One region of the Paenibacillus sp. fava2 genome, then DNA from elsewhere that is predicted to be linked to it. Evidence: riboswitches for the same ligand, from Rfam matches in the RefSeq annotation. Region 1 holds a riboswitch; each other region holds the start of a gene.
The links. A riboswitch is a leader RNA that binds a small molecule or an ion and turns the genes downstream of it on or off. The one in region 1 is predicted to bind cyclic di-GMP.
Positions count from the first base shown of each region.

Region 2: linked by a shared signal. The riboswitch ahead of AC4G46_RS02430 (choice-of-anchor A family protein) and the one ahead of AC4G46_RS01725 (anti-repressor SinI family protein) in region 1 are both predicted to bind cyclic di-GMP.
Region 3: linked by a shared signal. The riboswitch ahead of AC4G46_RS03125 (transglutaminase-like domain-containing protein) and the one ahead of AC4G46_RS01725 (anti-repressor SinI family protein) in region 1 are both predicted to bind cyclic di-GMP.
Region 4: linked by a shared signal. The riboswitch ahead of AC4G46_RS05140 (PA14 domain-containing protein) and the one ahead of AC4G46_RS01725 (anti-repressor SinI family protein) in region 1 are both predicted to bind cyclic di-GMP.

Region 1 covers NZ_CM177755.1:387,792-389,993, forward strand. Annotated here, with positions in the region: gene AC4G46_RS01720 (2-oxoglutarate dehydrogenase E1 component) at 1-130, opposite strand, end outside; cyclic di-GMP riboswitch class I at 592-677, shown strand; gene AC4G46_RS01725 (anti-repressor SinI family protein) at 705-857, shown strand; gene AC4G46_RS01730 (helix-turn-helix domain-containing protein) at 952-1,293, opposite strand; gene AC4G46_RS01735 (hypothetical protein) at 1,701-2,202, shown strand, end outside.
Region 2 covers NZ_CM177755.1:524,001-526,202, reverse strand. Annotated here, with positions in the region: gene AC4G46_RS02430 (choice-of-anchor A family protein) at 1-1,075, opposite strand, end outside; cyclic di-GMP riboswitch class I at 1,166-1,256, opposite strand.
Region 3 covers NZ_CM177755.1:679,542-681,743, forward strand. Annotated here, with positions in the region: gene AC4G46_RS03115 (GtrA family protein) at 1-74, shown strand, start outside; gene AC4G46_RS03120 (class D sortase) at 127-777, shown strand; cyclic di-GMP riboswitch class I at 898-978, shown strand; cyclic di-GMP riboswitch class I at 1,053-1,133, shown strand; gene AC4G46_RS03125 (transglutaminase-like domain-containing protein) at 1,147-1,956, shown strand.
Region 4 covers NZ_CM177755.1:1,175,236-1,177,437, reverse strand. Annotated here, with positions in the region: gene AC4G46_RS05140 (PA14 domain-containing protein) at 1-907, opposite strand, end outside; cyclic di-GMP riboswitch class I at 921-1,000, opposite strand; gene AC4G46_RS05135 (sugar phosphate nucleotidyltransferase) at 1,139-2,202, opposite strand, start outside.

The DNA.
Region 1 (2,202 bases):
GATCGCGGTAATTAGGTTCTACTGAAGAAGGATCATTGATAAACTGTTCATACTTGTCTTGGATATAGCCCAGATTGGGTCCGTGATAATTGCTCCAAACGGATTCATTATAGGGTCCTTTGGCTGCCATGAATACATCCTCCTAACGGATGAACCCCACATGCGCCAGAAAAAGCACCAGCAGCTGGCGGGGCTGATATGTTTGCGGTTTCATTTCACTACTATTGTGCAACTTTAACGTCTGCTAATCAATTCATACTTTGTGCTATTCCGTTCGCAAAACGGTATGATTCAGACCTTAATTCATCCAGAACCATCATAAATGCGGAGAGCTGATTGGACCCTCGAAAATTGGGTAAATAAGTCTATATTTACTTCTAGGAAAATAGGTTGAACGCTCCGCTAGTTTTAGGTCATAGCGCACAGTTTTCATATAGTTTAATCAAAATATTACAAAATGAATCGTGAACTCCGAAGATATTCCTATAAAATATTTCCAACAATCGACACACTTTTTGTGGAAGGTGCTATATAATGTTATTGCAGATAGCGTTTTCATTCATTATTAGCCAGATCCTTTCATGTAAAGGGTCCAGTAAAGGGTAAACCTGGACGAAAGACAGGGGCACAAAGTCTCGGATCTAATGTAGAAATACTATGATGGCCGGACTGCCTGGGGACGCGTAATCTTAGGAGGAGATTTCTTGGATAAGTCCAACCAGGGGAATGTCGGAGAACTGCAGACGGGTGATCTGGATCTAGAGTGGGTGTACTTAATGATGGCGGCCAGAAAGGCCGGTCTCAAGGTGGAGGAAATCCGCCGGTTTCTGAGTGAAAGAGCTTTGCAGGCGATGTAGTGCAGTAGAGCATCCGGATATTACATACAAAAAAGGGCACAGCTAACGAGGCTGTGCCCTTTTTTGTATGTCCGGAAGGAAAACCTCCGGATGTCTATTCCTTCTGCTCCAGCCGCCATTTCTGATAGTCCAGAAACTCCTTGAATTCCCGCTTGCTTATGCCGGAAGCCATAGCCTCCTGTACGAGACGGAACCATTCTCCGTCAAGCGATGCTTCCTGCGCTTCTACAGGTTCACCGTACAGCAAGACATGAATGGATACCTCAAGCGCATCAGCCATCTTCTCAATGAACTGGATGGAGGGGTTGGATTGAATATTTCTTTCCACATTGCTTAGGTATGATTTCGCCACGTCCGCCTTATCCGCAAGCTCGGATAAAGACAGGCCCTTCTCCACGCGGAGCTGATGAATGCGACTTCCTAAATGTTCCGGCACAGTTAAACGCCCCTCCGCACTTTTTGTTAACAGTATAGCAAATAACCCTACGACGGACAAAGGACTATCAAAAAAGTTATGGATCTATTCGTAAATCCCCCCGCCTTAATTTCCTTCTCCGGAACTGAATTCATTGTACATGACGATAATATCTGTTTTCTGTAAAATCGTTCTTTAAAAAGTACGATATCATGAGCAAATCGCCGTAAATCGGAGGAAAAAGCGATCAAAATCGTTCTTTATAACGAATTTTGCTTGAAAATGAGAGTTTAAATTTGTAAGGGTGATGACATATACTAAGGCCAAGGTTCTTTATAACGAACAATATATGTTCTTCATAAAGATCATATAACTGATAGATGAACTAGTATGCATGTCACATGCACACTATTAAAGGAGAGGCTCAAATGAGGCTTTCACGGACATCGCGCAAGAAAAATAAAAGCCGGCTAACCCTCCCCCGGCTTGCCGGAATCGTAGTGATTTCTGCTTATGGAATCGGCCAAATCACTTCACCGACCTATGCGCTTATTACCAGCGGTACAACGTCGGAATCCGGCATTACGAGTGCATTTGTTTTCCCGGTTACAGTGGACCAATTAGCCAATCAGGCCAGTGAAGCGATGAACCGGGCTATTCTGAAGCATGAGGCGGCAAAAGGCGCACTGGCAGACATAGCAGACAAGGACGCGGATTCCAAAAAGGCAGGGAATCAGATCGGAAATATTCAGGAGGCTGCTGAACAGGCGCGCGGAGCTGCTGCTTCTGCCGCTGAATTGCTGGCTCAGCTCGAGGCTTACTCTCTGCGTTCACAGCAGGAGCTGGCGCAGCAAAGAGCGGAAATCGATCTTAGTCTGGCCCCTGCGGGAGTCGCCCTTGATCAGCTGGATACAGCGCAGCAGACGGATC
Region 2 (2,202 bases), 140 kb from region 1:
TTGTCGGCGCTGCCGTCGGTGTCGATGTTGGTGCTGTAGTAGGTACCGGCGTTGGCGTGCTTGTCGGCGCTGCCGTCGGTGTCGATGTTGGTGCTGTTGTCGGTACCGGCGTCGGCGTTGCTGTCGGTGCCGTTGTCGGCTCCGGTGTCGCTGTGCTTGTCGGAACCGGCGTTGGCGTTGCTGTTGGTGTTACCGGGGTTCCGTTGTCACGGCCGGTATATGGCTTATGATGGAATTCCCCGCTTCCTTCCAGGGAAGCACCGATCATACTCCCGTTGATTTGCCCGTTATTAAAGGTAATCGCTGCGTTTGGTGCCAGCACAGTTCCCATTACACCGATACTCTCCAGCCGCAGAGCCGTTGCCTGCGGGAAGTTATAAAGCACCTTATTCTGGCTTACGCCAGTCAGCCCGTTTCCGTTCTTGAACGTGACCGAAGTTCCGTCAATATTAACGATAGCGGTAGATCCCTCCGGTGCAGTAATCCGCAGCTCATTGGCGGCAGTCAGCGTGCTTCCTGAAACCAAGAATACATTCAGCACAGGATCAGTGCCGGTCAATTTAATATTTCCATAGCTATCCTCAGTCTTGCCGTTCACCGTCAAAGCTGCAAGCTCCTGGGATTTAGCGCGGAGCAAGGCAAACTCCGAGACGAAGTTAATAACGTTCGCTTCTTTCCGCAGGGTTCCTGTCCCGCCCCGCGGTTTACCTGAACCTGTATAAGTGCCGCCGTACACGGCGTTACCGTTAACTTCCCCCATCTCATAGCTCAGATTGCCGCCAGCCACCAGCGAATCCATTTCTGAGCGTTCCGCAGCACTCAGGCTATGGCCTACCGAATATCCGCCCTGTGAAAGGGTAATATTGCCGCCTGCAGCCATTCTGCCTTCAGAATCACTATGGTAGCCTTTGAGATCACCAAGGATAAACACATTGTACTTACCCGCAACGCCCGGAAGGGGGGCACTGTCGGCTCTCACTTCACCCTGACCGGCCGAAGCCAGCCAGCCGCCGACCAGCAGGACTGCAGACATAGCCAGTGCAAAAGATAATTTGAATACAGATTTACGTTTCATTAATAATCCCCCCGTAAGATGCGATATAAATTTTGGTTATAGCAGCACCTTCACCTGAAAAATAAAAAAAACCGCCAGGAAGACAAGCTCCATGGCGGCCGGACGATCATAGCCCTCTCTCAAAGGCTGTAGACTCCTGACTTTGCGTCCCGCACTTTCGCGCGGTTTGCGATTATACATGAGAAGGTATGTAATTGGTAATAGAGAAAATAGTCTATGACATTTGTTACTTTAGAACTAAACTCAGTGTATTCCCTGATCCTCTGTATTGTCAATCTATTCCTTATAATATTTTGCCAATAACATTAGGAATTTTTCAAAAAAGAGCCTGTACGGCGGATTATATGCAGAAAAGCACTATAATTCTATCTATTCTCCAACTGATTCTCTCTCATGCTCAGGAATACCCGTACTCATTTACTTAAAATTGTTGTATTTAAAATATTTTCATTCTAGTAGTTTTGAACTACTTATTATTGAGATTATTATATTCCCGATTTAAGTAAAAAAGACTCCCCGCGGATCACTCCGCAGACAGTCTTCGTTCTTTGCGTGGGTTTAATATTATAACAGCTGCAGCCAGCCGATCATTGACATCCAGAGCGGAATACTTAAAAACAGGCCAAACACCAGACCGCGGCGGAGACTTCCTTCGTGATTCATCATCATTCTCCTTTTTTAACTGCATTATTCTTATCCTTAGTATTTCAAATTCAATATAAAACAATTCTAAATATTTTATTGTGAAAAATATCACATTATTACTGTTATTTTAAAATATTATGTTGCAAACAAAAAGGCCTTGCCATGGGAGTTGGCAAGACCTGCAGGGTACCATATAACACTGGGGGGTGTCTGGTATATTCACTATAAAGGATCTACCTGAAAATAAGCTGATAGCAAGCTAAAAATTACATTAAAATGGTCCAGCAGCCCAAAGTGCTGATCACTACGACCAGCGCTACAGGATAAAGAATTTTCCGGCTCACCTTATCTCTGAAGGTAAAAAACAGACATATCATACAAAGCCACGCAATTAGGAGACTGCCCATTTCCTATGCATTCGCTCCTTCCTGACCTCTGATCTATATTAAGAAGATACCCGCCGGGCACCCGATACATACCAT
Region 3 (2,202 bases), 290 kb from region 1:
TGATAGCCAAGGTGTTCGTTACGTTCGTAACGGTAATTATCAACTTTTTCGGAAGCCGTATGTGGGTGTTCTAGGCAATTACCCGGACAGGGACTGCCCTGTTCAAGAATATAAAGGGGGATGTTCATGCGCAAGTTTTCCTATTTGATTATTTTGGCGGGCGTCCTTATTATGCTGTATCCCAAAGCAAGCGAGTGGTACAACGACAGGCAGCAGGCTAAACTGCTGGAGGAAGCTGAACAAGCCTACAGCGAACTGGCACCAACAGCCGGACCGGATCTGCAAAAGCCCTATGCGGAGGTGACCCAGCTGCTGGCTGAAGAGTCGGTGCAGGAGGAGGAGGTACAGCCTTCTGCGGAGCCCGTTGAAGAGATTGCTGTGGGCGGCAAAATCACCGGAATCATTGAGATTGACCGGATCGATCTGAAGCTTCCTGTTCTTGAAGGTGCGACAAAGGCGAATATGAAGCATGCTGCCGCCCATATGAAGGAGACGGCTCCGCTGGGTGAGGTAGGCAATGCGGCTATAGCTGCGCACAGATCCAGAACAGCCGGCAGGCTTTTTAACAGGCTGGATGAAGTAAAGATCGGGGACACCATCAAGATAAAGACGAGTGCAGAGGAGTATCAGTACGTAGTATATGATATTTCTATAGTGGAGCCGACGGATGTGTCGGTGTTGAACGGCAATGGGGAAGATAAAATCCTGACCCTAATCACCTGTGATCCGCTGGTTAACCCGACTCACCGGCTGATTATTCATGCTAAGCTTTCTTGAAAACAGACAAAAAAGGATTCAGCGCGAATTAACGAAAATTTTATTGAAAAATGCTGAAATTCTAGTAAAATAGGTCTTGTATCTGGGCGAATATATGGTAGTATATAACTATAAAAGCACACACGATAACGGCAAACCTATCGAAAGGTAGGGACGCAAAGCTAAAGGGCCTTCCCGTAAGGATGGCAGCCAGCTACCGAATGAAGGGCTTTTTTTGTTGGCTATTCAATCCAAAATCTAGTATTTTTGGTAGATTAAGAGATAGATAAAGCTGCACACGATAATGGCAAACCTATCGAAAGGTAGGGACGCAAAGCTAGAGGGCCTTCCCGTAAGGATGGCAGCCAGCTACCGAAAGGAGTTTTATCCATGAAAAAATTTTATTTCATGCTGTTAACATTGTTCGTAGTTGTCACTTCCGTTCAGACAAGCACAGCTTCAGCTGCAACTGCAGACTCAAGCTGGTTGAATACATCGAAGCTCGATCAAGGTGTTGTTGCAGTATCCTATGATGTACCTGCTGACAAACGTATCAAGGTTATGATTACGAAAGACGGCAACAGCTATACTTACAATCTGTATGCTTCCCAGTCGACAGAATCCTTCCCGCTGCAGCAAGGCAACGGCACTTATAAAGTATCTGTTCTTGAGAACACAACCGGTAACAAATATAAAGTGGTGTCTTCCGAAGATGTTGAGCTTAAACTCAGCAATGCTAACGCCGTATACTTGAGCTCCGTACAGAACGTGAAATGGACCTCTTCCGATAAAGCAGTACTGAAAGCTAAACAGCTTACAAAAGGCTTGACTACAGATGAAGCTAAGGTAAAAGCGATCTATAACTACATCGTAGCAAATGTTAAGTATGACAACGCATTGGCTGCTACTGTAACACCGGACTATATTCCTAACAATGACAGCACACTGCTCTCCAATAAAGGCATTTGCTATGACTATGCTTCCTTGTTCGCTACTATGCTTCGCAGTGAAGGCATTCCAACAAAGCTTGTAATGGGTAACACAAGCTATGTATCGACATATCATGCTTGGAATGAAGTTCTGCTTAATGGCAAATGGGTAACAATTGATACTACAGTTGACGCTGGCCTGGCTAAAAACAACAAAGACGTTGGCCTGACTAAAGTTGCGAGCAAATATAGCGCTGCTAAATTCTACTAAGAACCATGATAATACGGTGACATTGAGACAACCTGCTAATATAATTTAGCAGGTTGTCTTTTTTTTGATTAAGGGGTTGCTTTTTGTCAGTGATGTGGGGTATTATAGGTAAGCGTTGTTAGAGCGCGTCAAAGTTTGACTGAAATTGATTGAAAAATGGATTTCAAAAAAAAAGCTTGCGCTTCTGAAACAAACGTGATATTATATAAGAGTTGCTGCTGACGAGAACATCGAAAGCGACAACGA
Region 4 (2,202 bases), 790 kb from region 1:
TGGCAATACTCGGCATTTCACCGTTTTCACCGATACCAATCGGTTTACCGGCAGCCAGGCTGAGAAGACTGTCATAATATCTGTTCAAAAAGTCATTATTATATATATCTACTGCGAGCACATCCACTTTATCCGCACCCGGATAGGTCAGTTCGTAGGGATCCGAATTGGAATTGGGAGCATTCGGATTCCATACCCACAGCAGATTGTTTAATTGATGAACGTTGACGAAACGGTCATACATGATATTCCACAATTGAGCAAAGTTATTTTTCTTGCCCCACCAGAACCAGCCGCCGTTCATTTCATGATAGGGTCTCCAGAGGATGGGAACCCCTGCGTCCCGTAAACTTTTGAGCGAAACAGCTACTTTATCCAGATCAGCAATCAGGGCATTATACTCCGCAGTTCCAGGTGTTACATACTTGTTAAAATCAGCCTGGCTGATGTTTTTCTGTACATTGCCCCACTCATATTTGGTGCCGGGCAGATTCTGGTGAAAAGTCATTGCTACGATACCGCCGGCTTTGTGCCAGTTGGTGGCGCTCCAGACGATGTTCTTGCGCTGCGCAGCTACCCCACTCTCAGTCTGTCCGCCGATCGCTCCAAGCTCATAGCCGTGCAGGGCGGCATACTGTCCGCTTATGGTCTTCAGCTTGTTGCTGATTTCATCCGGACTTTCGAAATAGTCATGCTGTCCTGTAATAATCCCCTTCCCGGAGATGGCGTACATTTTGTCCAGCAGCTTGACTGCCTCTGCTGAAGCATTGGGATTTACTGGGGCTCCGGTCACGGAAGCTGCTTGCGCAGATAACGGTGCAAAGCCTAATCCTATAGGTACAGCGGACAATAAAACGGCCACGGACAATACGGCAGACAACAGACGAGACTTACGGTAAGCTTTCAATATTCATCTTCCTTTCGGTAGCCAGGCTGCCACTTGGTAGAGGCCCTATAGCTTTGCGTCCCTATCTTTCGAGTAGGTTTGCCTTTGTCGTTTTGGAAGGAAATATCCTTCTTACCGTAAGTATCGACTCTATGAAGTTGTAGGTTTATAGCAAAAATGAATAAATCTTAATAAATAGTTCCAAATACCCGTTTCACACTTTTCACAATTGGTTAAATAGATAAATTAGACCTAAGAAATAAACTGGTGTAATTCAATATCTTCCCAATCGAGCGTAATCCGGATGTTATCCTCTTCCACCAGCTCGGAGCCGCTCTGCACCTCGATAAACTCTACATCTGTCAGCGCCAGAATGGCATGTTTGGTTCCTTCGGGGATGCGGACGACATCGCCTGCCTTTACCTTATGCATCTTTTCATTGATGACGATGCTGGCTTCCCCGCTTACAAAGGTCCAGATTTCACTGCGTTTGTGATGAAGCTGGTAGCTGATATTTTTACCCTGCTCGATAAAAATCCGTTTGGTCAACACTTCATTGCCCTCATCATATTTCACATAGTCAATTACCTTGTAGTGGCCCCAGCGGCGTTCCTCGTACATCGGTCTTTGTTCATGAGATTTGAGCACTTCCTTGATGCGCGGGCTTTCCGCCTTATGCGTAACAAGAATTCCGTCAGGGCTCGCGGCGATGATCAGATCCTTGGCTCCGATAACCGTAATCGGAATATCCAGCTCATTGATCAGGCAGGTCCGTTCGGAATCCGAGGTTACTACCCCTTTGCCGACCAGATTGCTGCTCATTTCCTCTGTAAGCGTATTCCATGTGCCAAGATCCTTCCAGAAGCCGGCATACGGCTGAACGACGATTTTCTCTTCTTTTTCCACCACTTCGTAATCAAAGCTGATGGAAGCCATCAGTTTGTATTGCTTCTGCAGCTCCTCGTAGTTAAGCGGCAGACCTTTGCTCTGCAGAATATCCAGCAGATAACCGAGGCGGAAAGCAAATACGCCACAGTTCCAAAGTGCGCCCTTACTGATGAGCCCTTCTGCCTGCACACGGTCAGGCTTTTCCTGGAAGTGGCTTACCTGCAGGTAGCCGCTTGCCCCCGCCGCATCACTGGTAGGAATAATATATCCGTATTTTTCTGACGCATGTTCAGGCACTACGCCCATCAGCGCCAGGTTCGCGCCGCTCTCCTCCATCGTCTGCTCCAGCCGGACTACCGTATCGAAGAAGGAAGCCTCCACATACGGATCGACAGGCAGAATGGCCACTGTTTCCGCCGGGGAAACAC